One region of the Ewingella sp. C233 genome, then DNA from elsewhere that is predicted to be linked to it. Evidence: predicted binding sites of a transcription regulator. Region 1 holds the regulator's gene; each other region holds the start of a gene.
What was found. The regulator CRP, encoded in region 1, controls carbon source genes, mostly activating them, when cyclic AMP is high. The targets are predictions, from matches to a motif close to ATGTGANNNNNNTCACAT.

Region 1 (5,453 bases):
ACCCGATCGTTGAGCCAACCGGCAGGGATCTGAAACAGGGAGTAGGCGAGGAAAAACACACCGGTAATGTAGCCAAGTTGCTCAGGTTTAAGATTAAATTCTTTTTCTATTGGCAACAGCGCAAAGCCAATGACGGTTTTATCGATATAAACCACCGCGTAACCGACGAACAGCAAAAAAATCATCAGGGAACGACTTTTCATAGCGGATATCCCTTTCTGTTATCACCCGTTCAGTTTTATCCACTGCCGGACGAAGGCCAAAGTGCGACGCACATCACTTATTTGTTTAATTACAAAGAGTTATTTATAGCCAAATCACGCTATCAGCTTTACAGCCCTGCCATAAGATGTAATTTTCAGACAGGTGATACTTTTTACTGATAGGGGTGAGAGATGCGGTATTTGCCAAAATTGCAGCAATTGAAGGTTTTCCAGCAGGTTATCCGCAGCGGCAGTATTCGTGGCGCCGCACGCGCCATGAGTCTCTCCCAACCCGCGGTAAGCCGTGCGCTGCGCGAGCTTGAACACACCCTCGACACCCAGTTGGTACTGCGTGGCAATGAAGGACTGACCCTGACAGCGACCGGACGAGCTTTTGCGCAGCGTATGCAGTTTATTCTTGAAGAACTCGAGCGGGCCGCCGATGAAATCCAGCAGATGAATCAGTACACGCAGGGTTCCGTCGCCATTGGCTGCTCTTCGCTTATTGCGATGACGGTTTTCCCGGCCCTGGCCGATGAGTTCAAGGGCGCCTTTCCGCAGGCCAAAATGCTGATTAAAGAGGGGCAACTCTCGACGCTGCTACCCGCGCTGCGCGAAGGCCGGCTGGATTTTGCCGTGGGAACGATTGGTCCAGGGCTGCCGCTGGAGGATTTGGTGCGCGAGCCGTTGTTCAGCGCGTCGTTTGGCATTATTGCACGGCGCGGACATCCGCTGGAGAACGCCACAACGCTGGAGGCGTTGCAGAATGCACGCTGGGTGCTGCCCGAAACGGACATGGGTTATTACCAGCAGCTTCAGCTGTCGATGGGGACGTTTTACCATCAGTCGGCGGAAATGCCAGTGCGCACCGACTCTGTGGTCTGCGGGCTGAATCTGGTATTGCAGTCGGATTACCTGACCATTGTGGCGCGGGCGATGGGAGCGCCGTTCGGATTAGAGGGCAAATTGCATCTGCTGCCGATCGATAGCCTGCCGCAGGCGGAATACTGCGTACTCTATTCGCAAAAATCGCCGCTAACCTTTGCGGCGCGACGATTTCTGGATTTACTGCGGGCCCATTGTCTGGCTTATCGCTGGTAAAGCCTTATTCCGGTTCCACTACTTCAAAACTGTGCGTTATCGATGCGGCTTTCCCCAGCATCAGAGAAACCGAGCAATATTTTTCAGCAGAAAGCGCCACCGCGCGCTCGACGACTTTGTCGGACAAGTTCTTGCCAGTCACAATAAAGTGCAGGTTGATGTGCGTGAACAGACGCGGCGCTTCTTCACGGCGTTCGGACGTCAGCTTCACTTCGCAGTTCTGCACATCGTTGCGGCCTTTTTGCAAAATAGAGACGACGTCGATAGCGCTGCAACCGCCTGCCGACATCAGCAACATTTCCATCGGACTTGGGGCTTTATCGCCCGCATTGCCGTCCATCAAAATCTGGTGACCTGACGCAGATTCACCCAAAAACGTCAGTCCTTCAACCCATTTTACCCGTGCCTGCATGTGCCTTACTCCTGGTATAAATATTCAGCCAAATTTATCTCAGACTACCCTTTTAGGCAAAAACCGGCAACGTAACCCGATCCCCATCATGCTGAAGCGAGACAACAGAAGACACCCGCGCAAACCTGTGCTACAAACGAAGCCGATACACACTTTTCAGTAAATTGCGGTGATGGGTTTGTGGTTTTCACATGAAACCACGGTGCTAACAACAATAATAACGCTGTTTCACTCCGACTCCCGCTTGCAGCATTACTGGACAGTTCTTATGCTAAAAGGGCGCGTACTTTTTAAGACGCCGTACAGGGAACTCTGAGCCCTGTGATTTTGGGCAGCGATAACAACAGAGGATAATAGCTAATGGTTCTCGGCAAGCCACAAACAGACCCTACTCTCGAATGGTTCCTGTCTCACTGTCATATACATAAGTATCCTTCCAAAAGTACGCTGATTCACCAAGGTGAAAAAGCCGAAACGCTTTACTACATCGTGAAAGGGTCGGTTGCCGTCCTGATTAAAGATGAAGAAGGCAAAGAGATGATACTTTCCTACCTGAACCAAGGTGACTTCATCGGCGAGCTGGGACTCTTCGAAGAAGGGCAGGAACGTAGTGCATGGGTTCGTGCTAAATCTGCCTGTGAAGTGGCTGAAATTTCTTATAAAAAATTCCGCCAGTTGATTCAGGTTAATCCGGACATTCTGATGCGCCTTTCCGCTCAGATGGCGACACGCTTGCAAGTGACTTCAGAGAAAGTGGGTAACCTCGCCTTCCTCGACGTGACGGGCCGTATCGCGCAAACCTTGCTGAATCTGGCAAAACAACCGGATGCGATGACCCATCCGGATGGTATGCAGATCAAAATCACCCGTCAGGAAATTGGTCAAATCGTCGGTTGTTCACGCGAGACGGTGGGTCGCATTCTCAAAATGCTGGAAGATCAGAGCCTGATCTCCGCACACGGTAAAACGATTGTCGTTTACGGCACCCGTTAATTCCCTGAAAAACGGCGCGGCAGGCAACTGTCGCGCCGTTTTTATTGGGAAATAGGGATACAACACAGTGATAGCGCGGCTGAAGAAGCAACGCATGACGTTATGGCGTCGTTTTTTTTACCATCCCGAAGTCAACTATGCCCTGCGCCAGACGCTGGTGCTGTCTATTCCTGTGGCGATTGGCTGGATGCTCGGTCAGTTGCAAATGGGACTCTTATTTTCTCTGGTCCCCGCCTGCTGCAATATCTCCGGCCTTGATACCCCGCATAAGCGCTTTTTCAAACGCCTGATCGTGGGGGGCTCTCTCTTTGCTTTCAGCAGCCTGATGCTGCAACTGATGCTGGTGAACTGGCACGTTCCGCTCCCGCTTATCATGCTGTCGTTCGCGCTGGTGCTTGGCGTGACGGGTGAAATCAGCCCGCTGCACGCCCGTTTGCTGCCCGGTGCACTGGTCGCCACCATCTTCACACTCAGCATGGCAGGCGTGGTGCCTGTCTGGCATGCGCCCCTGTTGTATATCGTCGGTACCGCCTGGTACGGGCTGTTTAACTGGGCGTGGTTCCGGCTGTCAGAAGAGCAGCCGATGCGCGAAAGCCTCAGCCAGCTCTATCTGCAACTGGCGGATTATTTCGAAGCTAAATATAGCCTGCTGACCCAGCACACCGATCCCGAAACCGCGCTGCCGCCGCTGCTTAAGCGCCAGCAGCAGGTCATCGATCTGATCGCCCTGCTCTATCAACAACTGCACATGTTGCCCAATAACGGCCACCATCATCAGCACAAACGGCTATTCCAGCGTTTTCAGGTCGCACTGGATTTACAAGAGCACATTACCGTCAGCCTGCATCTGCCAGAAGAAGTCCAAAAACTGGTGGAAGAGAGCCACGCCGAAGCCGTGATCCGCCGTAACGCCCAGGTGATTGCCGCCCGTCTGCGGGTAATTGCCGACGACATTCTTTATCACCGGCGTTCTGAACGCTTCACCATGGCGAATGAGCTGGCCGCGCTGGAAAAAATCGCCTCACGGTACCGTGATAACCCGGTCGGCCAGTTCTGTTATTACCATTTCAGCCGCATTGCCCGCCTGCTGCGCACCCAGCGCCCGCTATACCGACGCGATCTGATGCAGACGCAAAACCGCCTGCCATTCTGGGCGGCGCTGAAAGGTTATCTGTCGTTTAAGTCCGTGGCGCTGCGCAATGCGGCACGTCTTGGCGTGGCACTGGCCATCGGCAGCAGCCTGGGCCTGTTTTTCAATTTGCCAAAACCTTACTGGATTTTGCTCACGGTAATGCTGGTCAGCCAGAACGGTTACAACGCCACGCGCGTACGCATTCAGCACCGTGCGCTCGGCACGCTGATAGGTTTACTGCTTGCTGCCGGATTACTGCAACTCGAATTGCCCGAAAGCATTACGTTGCTGTGTATGTTGCTGATCACCGTGGTGTCTTACACCGTACTGCGCAAAAACTACGGGCTGGCTATGATTGGCATGACAGTCACCGCTGTTTATACCTTGCAGTTGCTGGCGATGAATGGCGCACATTTTCTCGTTCCACGGCTTATCGATACCCTGATTGGCTGCGCACTGGCGTTTGGCGGCACGCTCTGGCTGTGGCCGCAGTGGCAGAGTGGTTTGCTGCGCCAGAACGCCTGGCAGGCGCTGGAAAGTGATCAGGACGCGATCCGTTTATTGCTGGAGGAAAATCCCGATCCCGTGAAACTGGCGTACGCCCGTATGCAGGTTACCCAGGCGCACAATGCCCTGTTCACGTCGCTCAATCAGGCGATGCAGGAACCGGGCTTTAACTCGCGCTATCTGGCCGACATGCGCTTATGGGTGACGCACAGTCAGTTTATTGTCGAGCACATCAATGCCATGACCATTCTGGCCCGCGAGCACTACATGCTGACGCCACAGCTGGCGATGGACTATCTGCAACGTTGCGAAATTGCCCTACAAAGTTGTCAGCAGCGCCTGACCTACGACGGCCCGAGCAGCGAAAGCAGCCTGTTCGCCACGCCAGAATTGCACCCCGACATGCCCATCACGGAGATGGAACGCCATCTGCGACGGGTATTGTCACATCTGAGCGTCATGCATACGATTTCGTCACTGGCGTGGAAGCAAAGGCCACATCACGGGATCTGGTTGACACGGCGTGTCAGGGAGAGTTGAACAGTTTCGGCTGTTCAATTGCCAATTCGACTTCAACGTCAAGACCGTGGGCTCGCCGCCCACACTGGCCCAAAGGAGGTTTAAACGAACCTCCTTTGGAATCCTGCGTTTTTAAACTGCGCGCTATCGCTGGGTTATTGGACATGTTCTGAAACTTGCGCGTGAGGCGCAAAATGTCACGGCTTCGCCGTCCCCGAATTTCGGGATTCGAGCCTCAGGTCTCGAACCTCTCATCCGGTGCCATTTCTGACTGCGCCTTAGCGGCTATGTAGGTCAAAAGATAAAAAACAGAATAAAAGACAATAAATCTGTCTGGTTTTGAATTTAAGAAAGCCTAGGCCGCATTCAAAAATGACGCCGACGAAGGGGTGGAAAACCGCGCGTATTTTGGCGCGGGTTGTAACCCGAACGGAGGGCACCGCCTAAGCGGCGGCATTTTGCGGCTGTAACTGCGGTGACTGAAACACGGCCATTGTGACCAGCGCAGCTGCTGTTTTTTAAAAAGCTCGGAGTCCAGAGGGACAAGCGACTGCGGCCCCCAAGTCGGTGTGGGCCGACGCCCACG
Region 2 (5,453 bases), on a different contig from region 1:
TGGTCAAATATGTTCATACGATGCCCGTCCTTCGTTATTAGCACAGGTAAATGAGAGCGTTAGGAATCTATCTGCTCCCGGAGGAAAGCTCCCCATCTCAGTACAGCAACCCTTATGCCAACTTGCAGAAACCCATTTTTTGGACTGGCAGAACGCAAATAGAATGGTCTGCCTGATATCCGCGGGTAGGGAAGCGCCTCAGGTGGAGTCTTTCATCTATTAATAAGCGTAGTTTGGCATTACAAAAATTTCCTCTACCGTCCTCCCATTTTTTAAGACATATCAATGACTCACTTAAGGGAATTCTACTTTGAAGCCTTGCAGGACGTGGGCTGGGCGGGTGATGAAATTCTTTTAGTCATTTTTATTTCATACTTTGCATATAAATTATGCGATCGTCTTGGTTTTCTTGGGCAAAATATAAAAGTACAACTGTAAATGCTAAGCGAAGTCATTAAGCTTCGCTTACACTATTGGCGGTTTTTACTCTAAGGAATTTATTAACAATGAAAGCTTCGCATTTCAGAACTCTGTCCATCGCGGCGACTGCCATCATGTTCAGCCACGCGGCCTCAGCTGGTACCTGGGCGCTGGGCGCATCTGCATTAGTTGATACCAGTCCGTACAAAGGCTATAACACCAAAGTCTATCCTGTACCGATTATCAGCTATGAAGGCGATGATTTTTATTTTCATACTCTGACCGCCGGTTACTACCTGTGGAAGGATGACAAAAACAAATTCAGTTTGACGGCAACTTACGTTCCGCTTGGGTTTAATACCGATGATACCGATGATTCTCAACTGAAGCGTCTCGACAAACGTCGTGGAACTCTGTTGGGCGGTCTGGCGTATTCGCATAATGAAGCGTGGGGGACAATCCGCACAACCTTCAACGGTGATGTTCTAAATAATAGTAATGGTTTAGTCGCTGATGCGGCGTACCTGTATGCATTCCATCAGGATAATTGGGCATTAATCCCAGGTGTGGGTGTGTCATGGAGCAGCAGCAACCAGAACAAATATTACTATGGTGTGAGCAGCAATGAGTCACGTCGCAGTGGTTTGAATACCTACTCGCCAGACGATAGCTTCAGTCCGTATCTAGAGCTGTCTGCCAAGTATGACTTTAACAGTCAGTGGCAAGGCTTCTTCACCGGTCGTTATATTCGTTTAGCAAGTGAAGTAAAAGACAGTCCGATGGTCGATAAATCCTACACAGGTGTTCTGTGGACAGGTGTGACTTACAGCTTCTAATACACCAGTGCGTTAATATGGTGCGTTTATTGTAATAAAATGGGGCATTACGCCCCATTTGTACATCTGTGGTGCAGTGCCCCTGGTTATTAACGCTGACTGATGGTCACACCCAGTTTAGCGGGCGTTGATGCCGTGCTTTTTTGCGGTGCGCTGACAGCCGCTGTCTCAACACAAACCATGGTTTTGTAGCTGTCATCAGCCATATCTTTCATGCTGACAGAGAGCTCAGCGCCCGGATTCCATGCAACTACGTCGCTGTTATGGTGATGCTGAATAACCAGTGTACGGTTCAGTGCGCTATCCACGATCAGGCTGGTCGCTTCTGCCTGGGTGAAAATGCGGTCAGTCTGACCACTGAAGGTCAAATCACCGTTTTGTTGCGCTGTTTTCCCGCCGTCAACTTTATCAATGAAGCTTTTGCCCAGACCGGACACTTTCACTTTATCAATGTCGCCAATATTGAAGTAGGCGTGCAGGGCGCTGGTGGTTTCAAAATCACCCGTCGATTCCAGCTCAATATGACACTCTTTACCCAGACGGAAACGTGCCGTCAGTGTGAAGTCGTGCGGCCATAATTCGCGGGTTTCTGCACTTTCTTTCAGGGTTAACACCAGCTCTACACCGTTTTCATCTTCATGGTGAGAAGTCAGTTTCCATGGCAAATTACGGGCAAAACCATGCGATGGTTTTCCGGCCGGACCAAACCACGGCCAGCAGATTGGCACACCACCACGAATGGCAACGCCTGTCTTGTATGCAGACTCGCTGCTCATCCAGAGTACGGGCTCTTCGCCAGCAGGCTGATAAGCCAGAAGATGCGCGCCCTGAAGCGTGATCGCTGCGCGGACTTTTGGGTGGGTAATAACCAGAACGGGTAATTCATCAATCTGACGCTGACTGATAACCGGTGTGATCTGTTTTAAGACGGGAAGGGTAAAGAGTTTTGCGGTCATGAGGTGGGTCCTGTGATTTTATTAGAAATCCAGACCAGTGATGAACGGCTGCTTCACTGACTTATTGGTGCTTACTGTGGAGCAGAAAGCAAAAGGGCGACTTAGCGTCGCCCTTCAATCAGTTCATCACATCGGCCAATTATTTGGAGACGTGTGAAATCAGGTCCAGAACTTTGTTTGAGTAGCCAGTTTCGTTATCGTACCAGGCAACCAGTTTCACAAAGTTGTCGTTCAGCGCGATACCCGCTTTAGCATCGAACACAGAAGTCAGTTTTTCACCGTTGAAATCGGTAGAAACAACGTCGTCTTCGGTGTAGCCCAGAACGCCTTTCAGTTCGCCTTCAGAAGCTGCTTTTTTAATTACTGCGCAGATTTCTTTGTAAGACGCGCCTTTTTCCAGACGTGCAGTCAGGTCAACTACAGATACGTTTGGAGTAGGAACACGGAACGCCATACCTGTCAGTTTACCGTTCAGAGCAGGAATGACTTTACCTACTGCTTTAGCTGCACCGGTAGAAGAAGGGATGATGTTCTGAGACGCGCCGCGGCCGCCGCGCCAGTCTTTATGAGACGGGCCATCAACAGTTTTCTGAGTCGCAGTCGTTGCGTGAACTGTGGTCATCAGGGCTTCAACGATACCGAAGTTGTCGTTGATAACTTTAGCCAGTGGTGCCAGGCAGTTAGTGGTGCAAGATGCGTTAGAAACGATTTCCTGACCTTTATATTCTTTATGGTTTACGCCCATAACGAACATAGGGGTGTCATCTTTAGATGGACCAGTCAGAACAACTTTCTTAGCGCCAGCTGTAATGTGTTTACGTGCAGTCGCATCGTCCAGGAACAGACCTGTTGCTTCAGCAACAACGTCAACGTTAACTTCGTTCCATTTCAGGTTAGCTGGATCACGCTCAGCAGTAACACGGATGGTTTTGCCATTAACAACCAGATGACCGTCTTTAACTTCAACGGTGCCGTTGAAACGGCCATGCGTTGAGTCGTACTTCAGCATGTATGCCATGTATTCAGCGTCTAACAGATCGTTGATTGCTACGATCTCGATGTCAGAACGTTCTTGAGCAGCACGGAAAACAATGCGGCCGATACGGCCAAAACCGTTGATACCTACTTTGATAGTCATATATTCCACCAGCTATTTTTTAGTGAATAAAAGGTTGGTTGTAAAATTACAAAAACCTTGCTGAGCGTCAAGCGGAATCGTGTCAATTCTTGCTGTAAGTCAAAGCTCAGACTCACTTTTGCGCGGATATTGCACATTCCGTTTTTTAATCGGCTATTAAGTACATGGGGATGAATAGCCGAATATAAAGTGCATGAAGAATAAATATGTGATCGCCGTCACACGGCACTTTCACTTAACGCCGATGGCATACAGTTTAAGCCAAAACAGGCAGACTCGTTGTTAATTTTTTGTTATTATTAACTGTTATTTTAGTTGATTTTCCTATCTGGCAGAGAATGATAACCATGGCCAATGACTCTAAAGAACCCATTTCTTCAGTACAACTGACTGAAATTCAAAAGTATGTTACTCAAGAGCGCGGTACCGAACGTCCGTACAGCGGAAAACTCCTCCACAATACGCGCGATGGTATCTACCACTGCCTAGTGTGTAACTCACCGCTGTTTTACTCCGACACCAAGTTTGATTCCGGGTGTGGCTGGCCAAGTTTTTACCAACCGGTCGAACACGACGCAATAAAGTATCTGACTGATAACACTCATAATATGGAAAGAGTGGAGATTCGCTGTTCAAATTGCGACGCTCACCTTGGTCACGTTTTTCCTGATGGCCCGGAGCCAACGGGTGACCGTTATTGTGTGAATTCCGCATCGATGAGTTTTATCGATGGTGAGAACGGTGATAAGACCGCAGGGTGATTTACAGTAAACTGTAATTTAAACGACAAAATCGATTCAGCCATTATTCAACATGTGATGAATAATCAGCCGATATGAAGAGAGCTGTTGATGGAAATTAATGAGTTGGTGGGTGTCATGACCCCGGAGATTTATCAGCGACTGGCGCAGGCGGTTGAACTGGGTAAATGGCCCGATGGTGTGGCTCTGACACCAGAGCAAAAAGATAACAGCTTACAGATGGTGATGTTGTATCAGGCCCGCCACAATACGGATGCGCAGCATATGAGCATCGGGACTGACGGGCAAATCGTCACGAAAAGTAAGCAGGAACTGAAACAGCAGTTTGCTCAGGAAGCGTTAATCCGTATCAAACCTGAGTAACCGTACGTAAAAACAGCAATGAAAAGGGCGCACATTAGTGGCGCTCTTGTTATTTCTTATCAGTGGTGGCAGTTGTTTAACCCAGTTCAGACAGGGTGATTATTTTTGCGCCTGCCTGCTGCATCTGCCCGATAGCCGTTTGGCTGTCATGCGGATGCAGATTCACGCCGCGACACCCCTCTTCGAGCAGTGCCACCTGATATCCCAGTTCCAGAGCATCAAGTACGGTGAATTTCACACAGTAATCCGTGGCCAGCCCCATGACGACCAGACGGTCAATCTGCTGGCCACGCAACTTCTCATGCAAGGTCGTTGCAGCACGGTGATCGTTATCGAAGAATGCGCTATAGCTGTCAATATTGCTGTTCTGGCCTTTACGCACCACATAATCGACAGCCTGACTGTTCAGTTGCGGATGAAACGCCGCGCCGGTCTGCTCCTGAACGCAATGCACCGGCCACCAGACCTGCGGCAGACCGTCGAGGTGACCGGCTGTCCAGGGCTCTGCGCACGCATTCACCGCAAAACTGCCATGATTATGTGGATGCCAGTCCTGAGAAGCCACTACAGTCATTCCCCGCGCCTGAAAGCGGGCTATAGCCTGATTCGCGACGGCGATCACCGCATCACCATCCTGTACTGCCAGCGAGCCACCGTGACAGAAATCATTTTGCAGATCGACCAGCAATAATGCGCTTTTCATCAGGCTTCCCTTATTCGGTCAGTTCACCGCGCAGATCTTGCTGCATCAGTGTGCGTATTTCATCCGAAGACAACGGTTGACTGAGCAGATAATGCAGCTTGGTCAGCGCGGCTTCTACGGTCATATCGAAACCACTGATCACCCCGGCATGCGCCAGTGCGTTACCAGTAGCATACCCCCCCATATTCACGCGGCCAGAAATACACTGCGTCAGGTTGACTACCACGATGCCACGTTCGGAAGCGTCTTTGAGCACCTTCAGCAGATCGCCTTTTT
Region 3 (5,453 bases), on a different contig from region 1:
TAATTACGTCTGGTTTGAAGGAATTCATCTGCTCAGCACCTTTACGTACGATACTCAGTGTTGGATCAGCTTCGACTTCGAAGAACACTTCAGTCTCGATACCGTGACCTTTCAGTACGCTGGTGATCTGGTCTGCATAGCCAGCATTGAACAGGAAACGGTCAGTTACGATGAAGGCACGTTTTGCACCGTCAGTCGCTACTTCTTCCAGTGCGATTGGCAGTGAGCCACGACGGAAGTAGATTGATTTCGGAAGTTTGTGCCACAACATGTTTTCTGCTCGCTTCGCTACAGTTTTCTTGTTGATCAAATGTTTAGGACCGACGTTTTCAGAAATGGAGTTACCACCCCATGAGCCGCAACCTAAAGTCAATGATGGAGCAAGTTTGAAGTTGTAGAGGTCACCGATACCACCCTGAGATGCTGGGGTGTTAATCAGAATACGTGCGGTTTTCATTTTGTCGCCAAAATAGTTAACACGTTCTGGTTGGTTATCCTGGTCAGTGTACAAGCAAGATGTATGACCGATACCACCCATTTCTACCAGTTTCTCAGCTTTCTCTACCGCATCTTCAAAGTTCTTAGCACGGTACATCGCGAGGGTAGGGGACAGTTTTTCGTGAGCGAACGGCTCAGATTCATCGACATTCTTCACTTCACCAATCAACACTTTGGTGTGCGATGGAACTTTGATGCCTGCCATTTCAGCAATTTTAGTCGCTGGCTGACCAACGATTGCCGCATTCAGGCCACCATTTTTCAGGATAATATCCTGAACAGCTTTCAGCTCTTTACCCTGCAGCATGTAGCCGCCGTGGGAAGCGAAACGCTCACGAACTGCATCATAGACAGAATCAACAACGATGATTGACTGTTCTGAAGCACAGATCACGCCGTTATCGAAGGTTTTTGACATCAGGATTGAAGCAACAACGCGTTTGATGTCAGCCGTTTCGTCAACAACAACAGGTGTGTTACCTGCACCAACACCGATTGCTGGTTTACCAGAGCTGTATGCTGCTTTCACCATGCCCGGACCACCGGTTGCAAGGATCAGGTTCACGTCTGGGTGATGCATCAGTTGGTTAGACAGTTCTACACTTGGTTCATCGATCCAGCCGATGATGTCTTTCGGAGCACCCGCTGCAATCGCTGCTTGCAGAACGATATCTGCGGCTTTGTTAGTCGCGTTTTTAGCTCGTGGGTGTGGAGAGAAGATAATACCGTTACGGGTTTTCAAGCTGATAAGCGCTTTGAAAATCGCAGTAGAAGTTGGGTTGGTGGTAGGGACGATACCGCAAATGATACCGATAGGCTCAGCGATGGTGATGGTACCGAAAGTGTCATCTTGTGACAGGATGCCACAGGTTTTTTCGTCTTTGTAGGCGTTATAGATGTATTCGGAAGCGAAGTGGTTTTTAATCACTTTATCTTCAACGATACCCATTCCCGATTCTTCTACGGCCAATTTCGCAAGCAGGATACGGGCATCGGCGGCAGCCAGAGCGGCGGCGCTGAAGATTTTATCTACTTGTTCTTGGGTGAAGTTAGCATATTCGCGCTGTGCTTTTCTGACTCGAGCTACGAGTGCGTTCAATTCAGCGACATTTGTTACAGCCATAATGCTCTCCTGATAAAGTTAAACTCTTTTAGTAAATAATCCGCCAGAAACTAGTATAGCTGTGCTAACTCATCCTGTGAAAAACAAATTAAAATCATTGTTCTCAGTATGTTGTCTCTGTCTCTTTATTTGCTCAAACAGCTTTCAATGGAAAAGAACATCCTGTAAGTAGATAAAATGTTAAAACAGCCTGGGAGTATGGTTCTATCCTGTTTGCCCTACTCACTGACTATGCATAAAGCTTACCTACTAATGGCTAGGTCAATTTTGATCTGGATCACATAACACTTCTGCTGATACCTTTCAGCTTTGTGATAATGGGAATTATTCTCAATATTGCTTATGTGCTTCACAATCATAACGGATTAAGAACGATCTAGGTCGATATTTTTTAACATCAGCGATTTAGACTGCTTAATCTTGCATGTCTGGTGCTAAATACTGCGAAACGGCATGGCGTCTAATCCGCAATTCCAGTACATTAGCGGCCAATCTTGACCCATCCTTTACTGGCATATTGTGCGGAGTTCTGCGTGAGCCAATCTTTGTTAGATTTTTCAGGCTACATCAAATTTTTTGTTGGGCTCTTTGCTCTGGTAAACCCGGTCGGAATTTTACCGGTGTTCATCAGCATGACCAGCTATCAGGCAGCGGCAGGCAGAAATAAAACCAACATGACGGCTAACCTCTCGGTAGCCATTATATTGTGGACTGCGCTCTTCTTGGGCGACGCCATTCTGCATGTGTTTGGCATCTCCATTGATTCATTCCGAATTGCCGGCGGCATTCTGGTAGTGACTATCGCCATGTCGATGATCAGCGGCAAGCTCGGCGAGGACAAACAGAATAAGCAGGAAAAGTCAGAAACGGCCATTCGTGAAAATGTAGGTGTGGTACCGCTGGCTCTTCCTTTAATGGCGGGGCCGGGGGCGATCAGTTCGACAATTGTATGGAGTTCGCGTTTTAGCGGCTGGCAAAACTTGCTGGGCCTGACAATCGCGATTGCCTTTTTTGCTTTCTGTTGCTGGCTACTGTTCCGTGCTGCGCCATTGCTGGTCCGTCTGCTGGGGCAGACCGGTATCAACGTAATCACCCGTATCATGGGTTTGTTGCTGATGTCGCTGGGTATCGAGTTCATCGTGACGGGCATTAAGGCTATTTTCCCCGGTCTGCTTTAACTCCTGCAACTCTTCTTCGCAGGTGGATTATCTCAGTATTGGTGGCGTGAGTTATTAACGCCACTAATAACTGGGCGCATTCATATAGTGCAACTAATGACTTATTTATGACCATTTGCACTCAAATGTGGCACAAACTCACTTCCTGAACCTATTTATATCTCAAACAGCTATTTCCCCCTGTTTACCTCCGCGAAAATTCTCTTTATTGGCACTTTTATTGCCCGTTTCGTTGTTAATTTAATCACATCATTCTGTAGGGCTTGTGCAGGATGTATCGAGATGTTATTAGTGTTTACCTCACCACAAATAGGTGTTTATTCTTAAAAGACACTAAATGTTAACTTATTATGTCAGTTGGTTTTTTAGACAAAGATCATGAGGGATTAACCGCTTTTTTGGGTTACATTTCTTTATGAAACATTGAGTTATACACCATTTTCATTCCGTTGCAGAACGTGGAGGAAAACGCTTATTAACAGATAAAGGAGAAATGCTTAACATTTTCGTAAAATTAATTGGCGCAGTTAACAGGGTTCTGATAATTTTCGGGACGTCTCCACAAATGGAAAGTTGTTTCGGGTTAATACCGAAGTGAAATTGGATCTCGCTAAGAGAATAAAAATAAGCACTTTCATTTGTTTTTGGAGCGTACTGTGGTCGAAACTATGCATGTAAAGGAAACCGAACCTCCTTTGTGTTACAGCATCGTTCAGGCAATGTGTTTGGCATCTTTTATGCATAACGTTGCGGCGACCTGCCATCCAGCGAATCAGTTTCCTCTGTCCCCATTTTTGCAGGCTGCTTAATAATGCGGTGCGACAGGTGTCATCTGAATCTGGAAAGTTAAGACAAATAAAGCATTAGCCTGCTGTGTTCTAAAAAGGTATTACGTCCTCAAGTAGAATACTTTTGAACACAGTAAGCGAAAGGAGGGGGTCTTCCTTAAACGATCTCTGAAATTGAAAGACGATTAACAGCCTTAAATTTCATTCATTAGAAAAAGGTAGTAGGGGTTAGCCAGCTTCCTCGCATGGCTAAGACATCGGGTTTTTCTATCGGGTAATTCGTTCCTGCCCATGATCAACCGAAAACCCAGCAGGGGTTTATCTTGCTCCGTAGTGCGCAAGTTCATAATAAAAACTGGAGTTGAATAACAATGACCAACATCACAAAAAAAACTATCCTCGCCGCCTGCATCATGGCCGCAATGGGTGTGGCTACTGCAGGCAGCGCCTTCGCCGCTGACGTTCCGGCTGGTGTGAAACTGGCTGATAAGCAAGAGCTGGTGCGTAACAACGGTTCTGAAGTACAGTCCCTGGACCCACATAAAGTAGAAGGTGTGCCGGAGTCCAACGTGATCCGCGACCTGCTTGAAGGCCTGGTTAATACCAACAACGCCGATGGCCATGTGATCCCTGGCGTCGCCGAAACATGGGAAAACAAAGACTTTAAAGTCTGGACCTTCCACCTGCGTAAAGACGCTAAATGGTCAAATGGCGATCCAGTTACCGCCGAAGATTTCGTTTACAGCTGGCAGCGCCTGGCTGACCCTAAGACCGCATCTCCGTATGAAAGTTACCTGCAGTACGGTCATATCGAAAACATCGATGACATTATTAGCGGCAAAAAAAGTCCTGATACTCTGGGTGTGAAAGCGCTGGATGACCATACTCTCCAGGTAACCCTGACTGAGCCAGTACCTTATTTCGTTAAAATGCTCTCTCACACCGCGATGAAACCGGTGAACAAAAAAGTCGTTGAGAAATTTGGCGACAAATGGACTCAGCCGGAAAACTACGTCAGCAACGGTGCTTATAAGCTGAAAGCCTGGACCGTCAACGAACGTATCGTTTTGGAACGTAACCCTGAGTACTGGGATAACGCCAAGACAGTGATCAATCAGGTGACTTACCTGCCAATCTCTTCAGAAGTGACAGATGTTAACCGTTACCGCAGCGGTGAAATCGACATGACCTATAACAACATGCCGATCGAACTGTTCCAGAAACTGAAAAAAGAGATCCCAACTGAAGTTCATGTTGACCCGTATCTGTGTACTTATTATTACGAAATCAACAACCAGAAAGCCCCGTTCACTGATGCGCGCGTCCGTACCGCACTGAAACTGGGCCTGGACCGCGATATCATCGTGGATAAAGTCAAAGCTCAGGGCGACCTGCCAGCCTACGGTTACACCCCTCCTTACACTGATGGTGCCAAACTGACGCCACCGGCCTGGTTCAAAGAAACTCAGGATCAACGTAACGCCGAAGCGAAGAAATTGCTGGCTGAAGCCGGTTATACTGACGCTAAACCATTAACGTTCAGCCTGCTTTACAACACGTCAGACCTGCATAAGAAACTGGCAATTGCAGCGGCAGCTATCTGGAAGAAAAACCTTGGCGTGAACGTGAAACTGGAAAACCAGGAGTGGAAAACCTTCCTGGACAGTCGTCATCAGGGCAACTTTGACGTAGCACGTGCTGGCTGGTGTTCTGACTACAACGAACCTTCTTCATTCCTCAATACCATGCTCTCTGACAGCAGCAACAACACCGCTCACTATAAGAGCGCTGACTTTGACAAAGCCATTGCTGACACGCTGAATGCGAAGACTGATGACGAGCGCGCAGCGCTTTATCAGAAAGCTG
Region 4 (5,453 bases), on a different contig from region 1:
TTGAGCTTTTTGTAAAATGGCACAGATTTGTTCAACGAATTCAGACTTTAAGGTATTTACCTTTTCACCGGGAACGTCGATGGTAATGATACCGACATGCTGGTCGGTAAACGCCAGCGTAAACGCCGAAGCGGTGGCGGTTTTAACGCCAATGATCTCGTTACTCATTCTGCTGCCTCCAGGATCATGGCTGCGCCTAATCCTCCTGCCGCGCAGGCGGTCGTTAAGCCGAACCGCCCGCCACGACGGCGAAGCTCATGCAGTGTCTGCGTTATCATACGTGCGCCTGTCGCGGCAAAGGGGTGCCCGTAGGCCAGCGAACCGCCCAACACGTTGAACTTATCCCAGTCAATTTCACCGATAGCCTGATCCCGGCCGAGCTTTTCCCGAGCAAAAGTCTCACTGGCAAACATTTTGACGTTAGCCAGCGTTTGGGCCGCGAAAGCCTCGTGCATGTCTATTAAGTCCAGATCGCCAAGCGTCAGCCCCGCCCTGTCGAGCGCCAGCGGAGTGGCGTATGCCGGGCCGAGCAACATATCTTCCCAGACGTCGATTGCCGCAAACGCAAAACTTTTCAGGTATCCCAGAGGGCGTAAACCCAGTTCCCGCGCCCGCGATTCACTCATCATCAGCACGGCGGCGGCGCCGTCAGTTAGCGGTGTACTGGTGGCTGCCGTTACGGTACCGTGGCGGCGATCAAAGGCGGGCCGAAGTTTGGCATACTGGCCCAGTTCGGAATGCATACGGATGTTATTGTCTTTTTGCAGCGCTTCGCGGTAAGGCGGAACCTGCGCGGTCATGACCTGCGTATCCAGATAGCCATTTTCCCAGGCCTGCGCCGCCAGCGAATGAGAACGGTGTGCAAGTTCGTCTTGCTGCTGGCGCGTAATACCATGGGATTTCGCCATCTGCTCGGCAGTGTCTCCCATCCGCAGCCCGGTCGAATATTCCGCAACCGCTGGCGGCACCGGCAGCAGGTCACGGAATTTCAGCTTGCTGAACAACGCAAGACGCTGAGAGAGCGTACGGGCTTTGTTAACATCCACCAGCGTGCGGGCCAGCCTTTTACTGACGCCAATCGGCAGCACCGACGAAGAGTCCGCACCGCCCGCAATCCCCACGCTAAGGGTGCCGCTGATAATACTTTCCGCCACGTTAGCCACCGCCTGAAAACTGGTGGCGCAGGCGCGTGATACGCTGTACGCATCGGTTGAGACACTCATGCCGGTTCCCAGCACAATTTCACGGGCAATGTTTGGCGCTTCTGGCATCTGCACCACCTGACCAAACACTAACTGGTCGATGATTTTCGGGTCGATACCGCTTTTTGCCAACAGTTCGCTCACTACCATCTTGCCTAAATCCACCGCGGGAATGCCGTGATAGGCCGTCGCTTGTTTGGCGAAAGGTGTACGCAAGCCGTCTACGATCGCAATGCGATCGCCTTCGCGTGTCACCAGCGGGATAACCTTGTTCATAGTGGCTCCGGATTAAGAGGTCTGACCTGATAGTTTAGTTTTAACCATATGTTTACATTTGGCAAAGCCTAACGTAACGAAGTGAGAGCAGCAGCAAAAAAAAACCGCGACCTGTAAAGGTCACGGTTATAGGGATCCACACTTTTATCCGGAAAGAGTAATTACCTTAATGCTAACTGGAAAATCATCGTTTCAGCCTGGCATGAGAAGGTGAAATCGATGTTCAGCTCGATGCCACCGTCCACTTTTTCCATGCGGCTTTCAATCACGCAAGGTTCAGATTCCACACTGCGGGCTTTTTCGGTCAGGCTGTTCAGCATCTCTTTTGCCTGTGCTTCGTTGGCAAATACATGGCTGTAAGAAGCGGTACAATCGGTGTTATCCATAATGGTGCCGACATCTACACAGCAGCAGGCCGCGGTTTCTTCCGCGCCGCATTTGTTAATGGAATGCAGTGGCTGCGTGGATTTCGAAGAGAGAGTTACGTCAGACATTGTGTTCTCCTGGCACAAATCACCGCGTTCGCGAGTCGGCCTTATTTGTCATTAAAGAAGTTATTTTCAGCCTTTATTTTACGCCTGCCTGAGCTTTGCGCCTAGCACTTACTTTTTGTGTGACTTTTAAGTGACTAATATCACAGAAATAATAATGGCTCGTTAAATTCATCTCTGATATCCCTCTTAAACGTTATTTAGTTCACCTCAAACTGTTTGTTTTTTGTTAAGCGGATCTAATTTCTAACATCAAACTGGAAATATATAAGAAACATGATTGCAACATACGTACAGGTCGGACCTATACTTCGCTCACTGGTCTGATTTGTCAGACTGAGAACGAACCCTACAATCCTGCGCTCATTGTTACTTGATGTAACATTGTTTGATAAAAACATAAAATTGAGGTTTTGGTCATGAACCAGAAAAACCTGTTTAAAAGATCAGCTCTGGCAGCTGCAGTGGCAATTGTTTCATCAAATGTGTATGCGGCCGGTTTTCAATTAAATGAATACACCGCAGCCGGTCTTGGTCGTTCGTTTTCAGGTGAAGGCGCCATTGCTGATTCCGCAGCATCCGGCAGCCGTAACCCAGCTACTATGACCATGTTCTCCCGCCCGTCTTTCTCAGCCGGAGCTGTTTACGTTGACCCGGACGTTAATATTACTGGCCGTTCACCTCTCACGGGGAACAGTACGGATGCGGACAATATCGCACCGAACCAGTGGATCCCGAACATTCACTTTATTATGCCGTTGAACGACCAGTGGGCGATTGGCGCCTCTGCCACCTCCAACTATGGTCTGGCAACAGAGTTTAATGATGACTATGCAGCCGGTCCTCTGGGTGGCGAAACCGATCTGACCACGGTTAATACCAACCTGAGTGCAGCCTATCGCGTTAACCAGCATTTCAGTGTGGGTGTCGGCTTTGATGCCGTTTATGCCAACGCAAAAATCACCCGTAATGCGGGTGAATTAGGTCCTATCAGCTCCCACGGTTTGATTAGCCCAAGTACAGAAGTGGCCGACCTCAAGGGACATGAGTGGGGTTACGGCTGGAACGCCGGTATTCTGTACGAAGTCGACGACAATAACCGCTACGGCTTCACCTACCGTTCAAAAGTAAATATCGACTTTGACGGTGAGTACAAAAACGGCATTCCTGCGCAGCTAGGCGGTACAGGCGGCAGCACCATTCCTGGCGCACTGACCCTGAATCTGCCAGAAATGTGGGAAGTGTCAGGCTATAACAAAGTGGCGCCGAAATGGGCAATTCACTACAGCCTGGCGTATACCAGCTGGAGCGAATTTCAGGAGCTGAAAGCCACCGGCAACAATGGTCAGACGCTGTTTGAGAAGCATGAAGGCTATCAGGATGCTTACCGCATCGCGCTGGGTACCACCTATTACTACGATGATAACTGGACCTTCCGCACCGGTATCGCGTTTGATGACAGCCCAGTTCCTGCCGACAACCGCACCATCTCCATTCCGGATCAGGACCGCTTCTGGGTGAGCGCCGGTACCACTTATGCGTTTAACAAAGATGCGTCGGTGGATGTGGGTGTTTCCTACATGCATGGTCAGACGGTGAACATCAGCGAAAGCGCGAGTGCTGGCCTGCCTAACTATGAGTTCCAGGCCAAAGGTACGGCGATGCTGTACGGTGCTAACTTCAACTACACCTTCTGATAGACGTTATTTCATAGACAAAAAAAGCGCCGCGAGGCGCTTTTTTATTAGCTATGCAAAACTCATCGGTTCGGTTAGTTCGCCGAGTCGATACTGTCCAGATCACCCTGAATCGCCGCGGCGTTCGGGTTATTCTGTGGCGTCAGCTTACCGCCGCTTGCCAGGAAGTCGTGACGCTGGAAGTAAGCTTCACGCACCATCAGGTAAGGGTCAGAAGAGTTGCGCAGGATTTGATCGGAATCGAGCAATTCGGCACGGGTTTCCACGCCTTCCAGCACAAATTTACCTGCCGACATCCAGAAGGTCAGGTAACTGAGCATCGGATAGAGGTAATCCACCGTGTCGCCACCTTCATCACGCAGCGTGAAACTGCCGTAAGCCGGAAGCTGAACATAAGGACCATAACCTACGCCGTAGTGCGCAAGGGTGGTACCAAAGCCACGTTTCTCTTCTTTTGCCAGTTTAGGGTTGGCCATTGAAGCCACGTCAATCAGACCGCCCATCCCTAACAAGGTATTGAGGAAGAAACGGTTGAAGTGGATCATCGCTCGATACGGGTCACCCTGTGCAAAGGCGTTGACCATGCTCGCCGGTTCGTCGAGGTTATCGAAGAAGTTGGTCATCCCGTTACGCGCTGGCATCGGCACATAGTTTTTCCACGCTACAGCAACCGGACGCAGTACATATGGGTCCATGATGTTGTAGTTGAAATCAAACATTGTGCGGTTAAAACCTTCGAGCGGATCAGAACGCCCCTGCGGTTCGCTGTCCGATGATGTCCCGGCACACCCTATCAATAATGCGGTCGCAAACGCCAGCCCAGTCAGGCGTAAGTTCATGGCTATCTCCCTATTTTTCTTCGGTTCCGCTTTCAGGGAACCTGCTGATTGATCTCAATTCTGACCTGTCCATTGCCGGAAAAATCAGTCAGCGGACTGTCACCGTACCAGTCGCCTTTAGATGGCGTGGCCAAACCGTTTTGTGAAATTCGAACGCGTACTTTTAACTGATGCAATGAAGAAAGCAATCTTTCAGGCATCATGGCACTGCTGTCGTCCATGGTCATCGCCAGCGGGAAACGGCTCAGCGGCAGTTTTTTCACCGCAACCGGCACCGGGCTGCTGCCATCAGTAACGGAAATAAATACCGTGCCATCCTCAGGAAGATGCTTCGCGGCTTCAGCGGACAGGGCAACATTGATAGCTAACTTCACGTTATCCTGCCCTGATTTAGCCTTAGCCTGCTCAATACTGGCGCGCACCATATCGCTACGCTTGTCACCATCTGGCAGAATTTTCAACATCAACTGCCAGGCACCTATCGCTTGAGGATAATGCCCCTGCTCAAATTCATTGTAGGCCAGCAGGCTCAATACGCGTAAATTGCCCTGATTTTGTTCCAGCATACTGCGTAATAGTTTCCCGCCGCTAATGTTATCTTGCGGTTCCGCAGAGCGGGTTAACACTTCGGCATAACCGAGCTTAACATCCATATCGTCTGGTGAAAGCTGATAGGCATGCGCGAACGCCTGCGTCGCAGTGCTGGCGTTATTCAGCGCCATGCCAACGCGGCCTAACATCATCCAGTCTTTGGCATTCGTCGGGTCACGTTGCAAATCGGTACGCAGCCCCAGACCTAAATCCTGCACGTCCATCATGGTCAGTGGCTGAGAATGCTCGTCGGCCACACGGTGGCGCAGATCAGGCATACGTTCCATAACCTGATTCCAGGCACTTACCTGCCCGAGCCCCCCGGTATATAAATAGAAGCCCAGCGACACCAGAACC

Region 2: the regulator CRP is predicted to act here: its motif matches at 3,557-3,574, upstream of msrB (peptide-methionine (R)-S-oxide reductase MsrB).
Region 3: the regulator CRP is predicted to act here: its motif matches at 1,887-1,904, upstream of ACZRKO_RS07840 (YchE family NAAT transporter).
Region 4: the regulator CRP is predicted to act here: its motif matches at 2,101-2,118, upstream of ACZRKO_RS02680 (YfcZ/YiiS family protein).

What each region holds. Positions count from the first base shown of each region.
Region 1 covers NZ_JBUZRI010000004.1:21,668-27,120, forward strand. The annotation lists gene ACZRKO_RS17725 (MFS transporter) at 1-203, opposite strand, end outside; gene ACZRKO_RS17730 (LysR substrate-binding domain-containing protein) at 396-1,304, shown strand; gene ACZRKO_RS17735 (OsmC family protein) at 1,309-1,716, opposite strand; gene crp (cAMP-activated global transcriptional regulator CRP) at 2,077-2,709, shown strand; gene ACZRKO_RS17745 (YccS/YhfK family putative transporter) at 2,804-4,888, shown strand.
Region 2 covers NZ_JBUZRI010000001.1:1,543,391-1,548,843, reverse strand. The annotation lists gene yeaG (protein kinase YeaG) at 1-17, opposite strand, end outside; gene ACZRKO_RS06975 (MipA/OmpV family protein) at 507-1,256, shown strand; gene ACZRKO_RS06970 (D-hexose-6-phosphate mutarotase) at 1,346-2,212, opposite strand; gene gapA (glyceraldehyde-3-phosphate dehydrogenase) at 2,352-3,350, opposite strand; gene msrB (peptide-methionine (R)-S-oxide reductase MsrB) at 3,698-4,111, shown strand; gene ACZRKO_RS06955 (YeaC family protein) at 4,202-4,474, shown strand; gene pncA (bifunctional nicotinamidase/pyrazinamidase) at 4,551-5,177, opposite strand; gene ansA (asparaginase) at 5,188-5,453, opposite strand, start outside.
Region 3 covers NZ_JBUZRI010000001.1:1,734,475-1,739,927, reverse strand. The annotation lists gene adhE (bifunctional acetaldehyde-CoA/alcohol dehydrogenase) at 1-1,621, opposite strand, end outside; gene ACZRKO_RS07840 (YchE family NAAT transporter) at 2,155-2,799, shown strand; gene oppA (oligopeptide ABC transporter substrate-binding protein OppA) at 3,959-5,453, shown strand, end outside.
Region 4 covers NZ_JBUZRI010000001.1:563,625-569,077, reverse strand. The annotation lists gene fadJ (fatty acid oxidation complex subunit alpha FadJ) at 1-168, opposite strand, end outside; gene fadI (acetyl-CoA C-acyltransferase FadI) at 165-1,478, opposite strand; gene ACZRKO_RS02680 (YfcZ/YiiS family protein) at 1,640-1,972, opposite strand; gene fadL (long-chain fatty acid transporter FadL) at 2,389-3,666, shown strand; gene mlaA (phospholipid-binding lipoprotein MlaA) at 3,741-4,505, opposite strand; gene ccmI (c-type cytochrome biogenesis protein CcmI) at 4,538-5,453, opposite strand, start outside.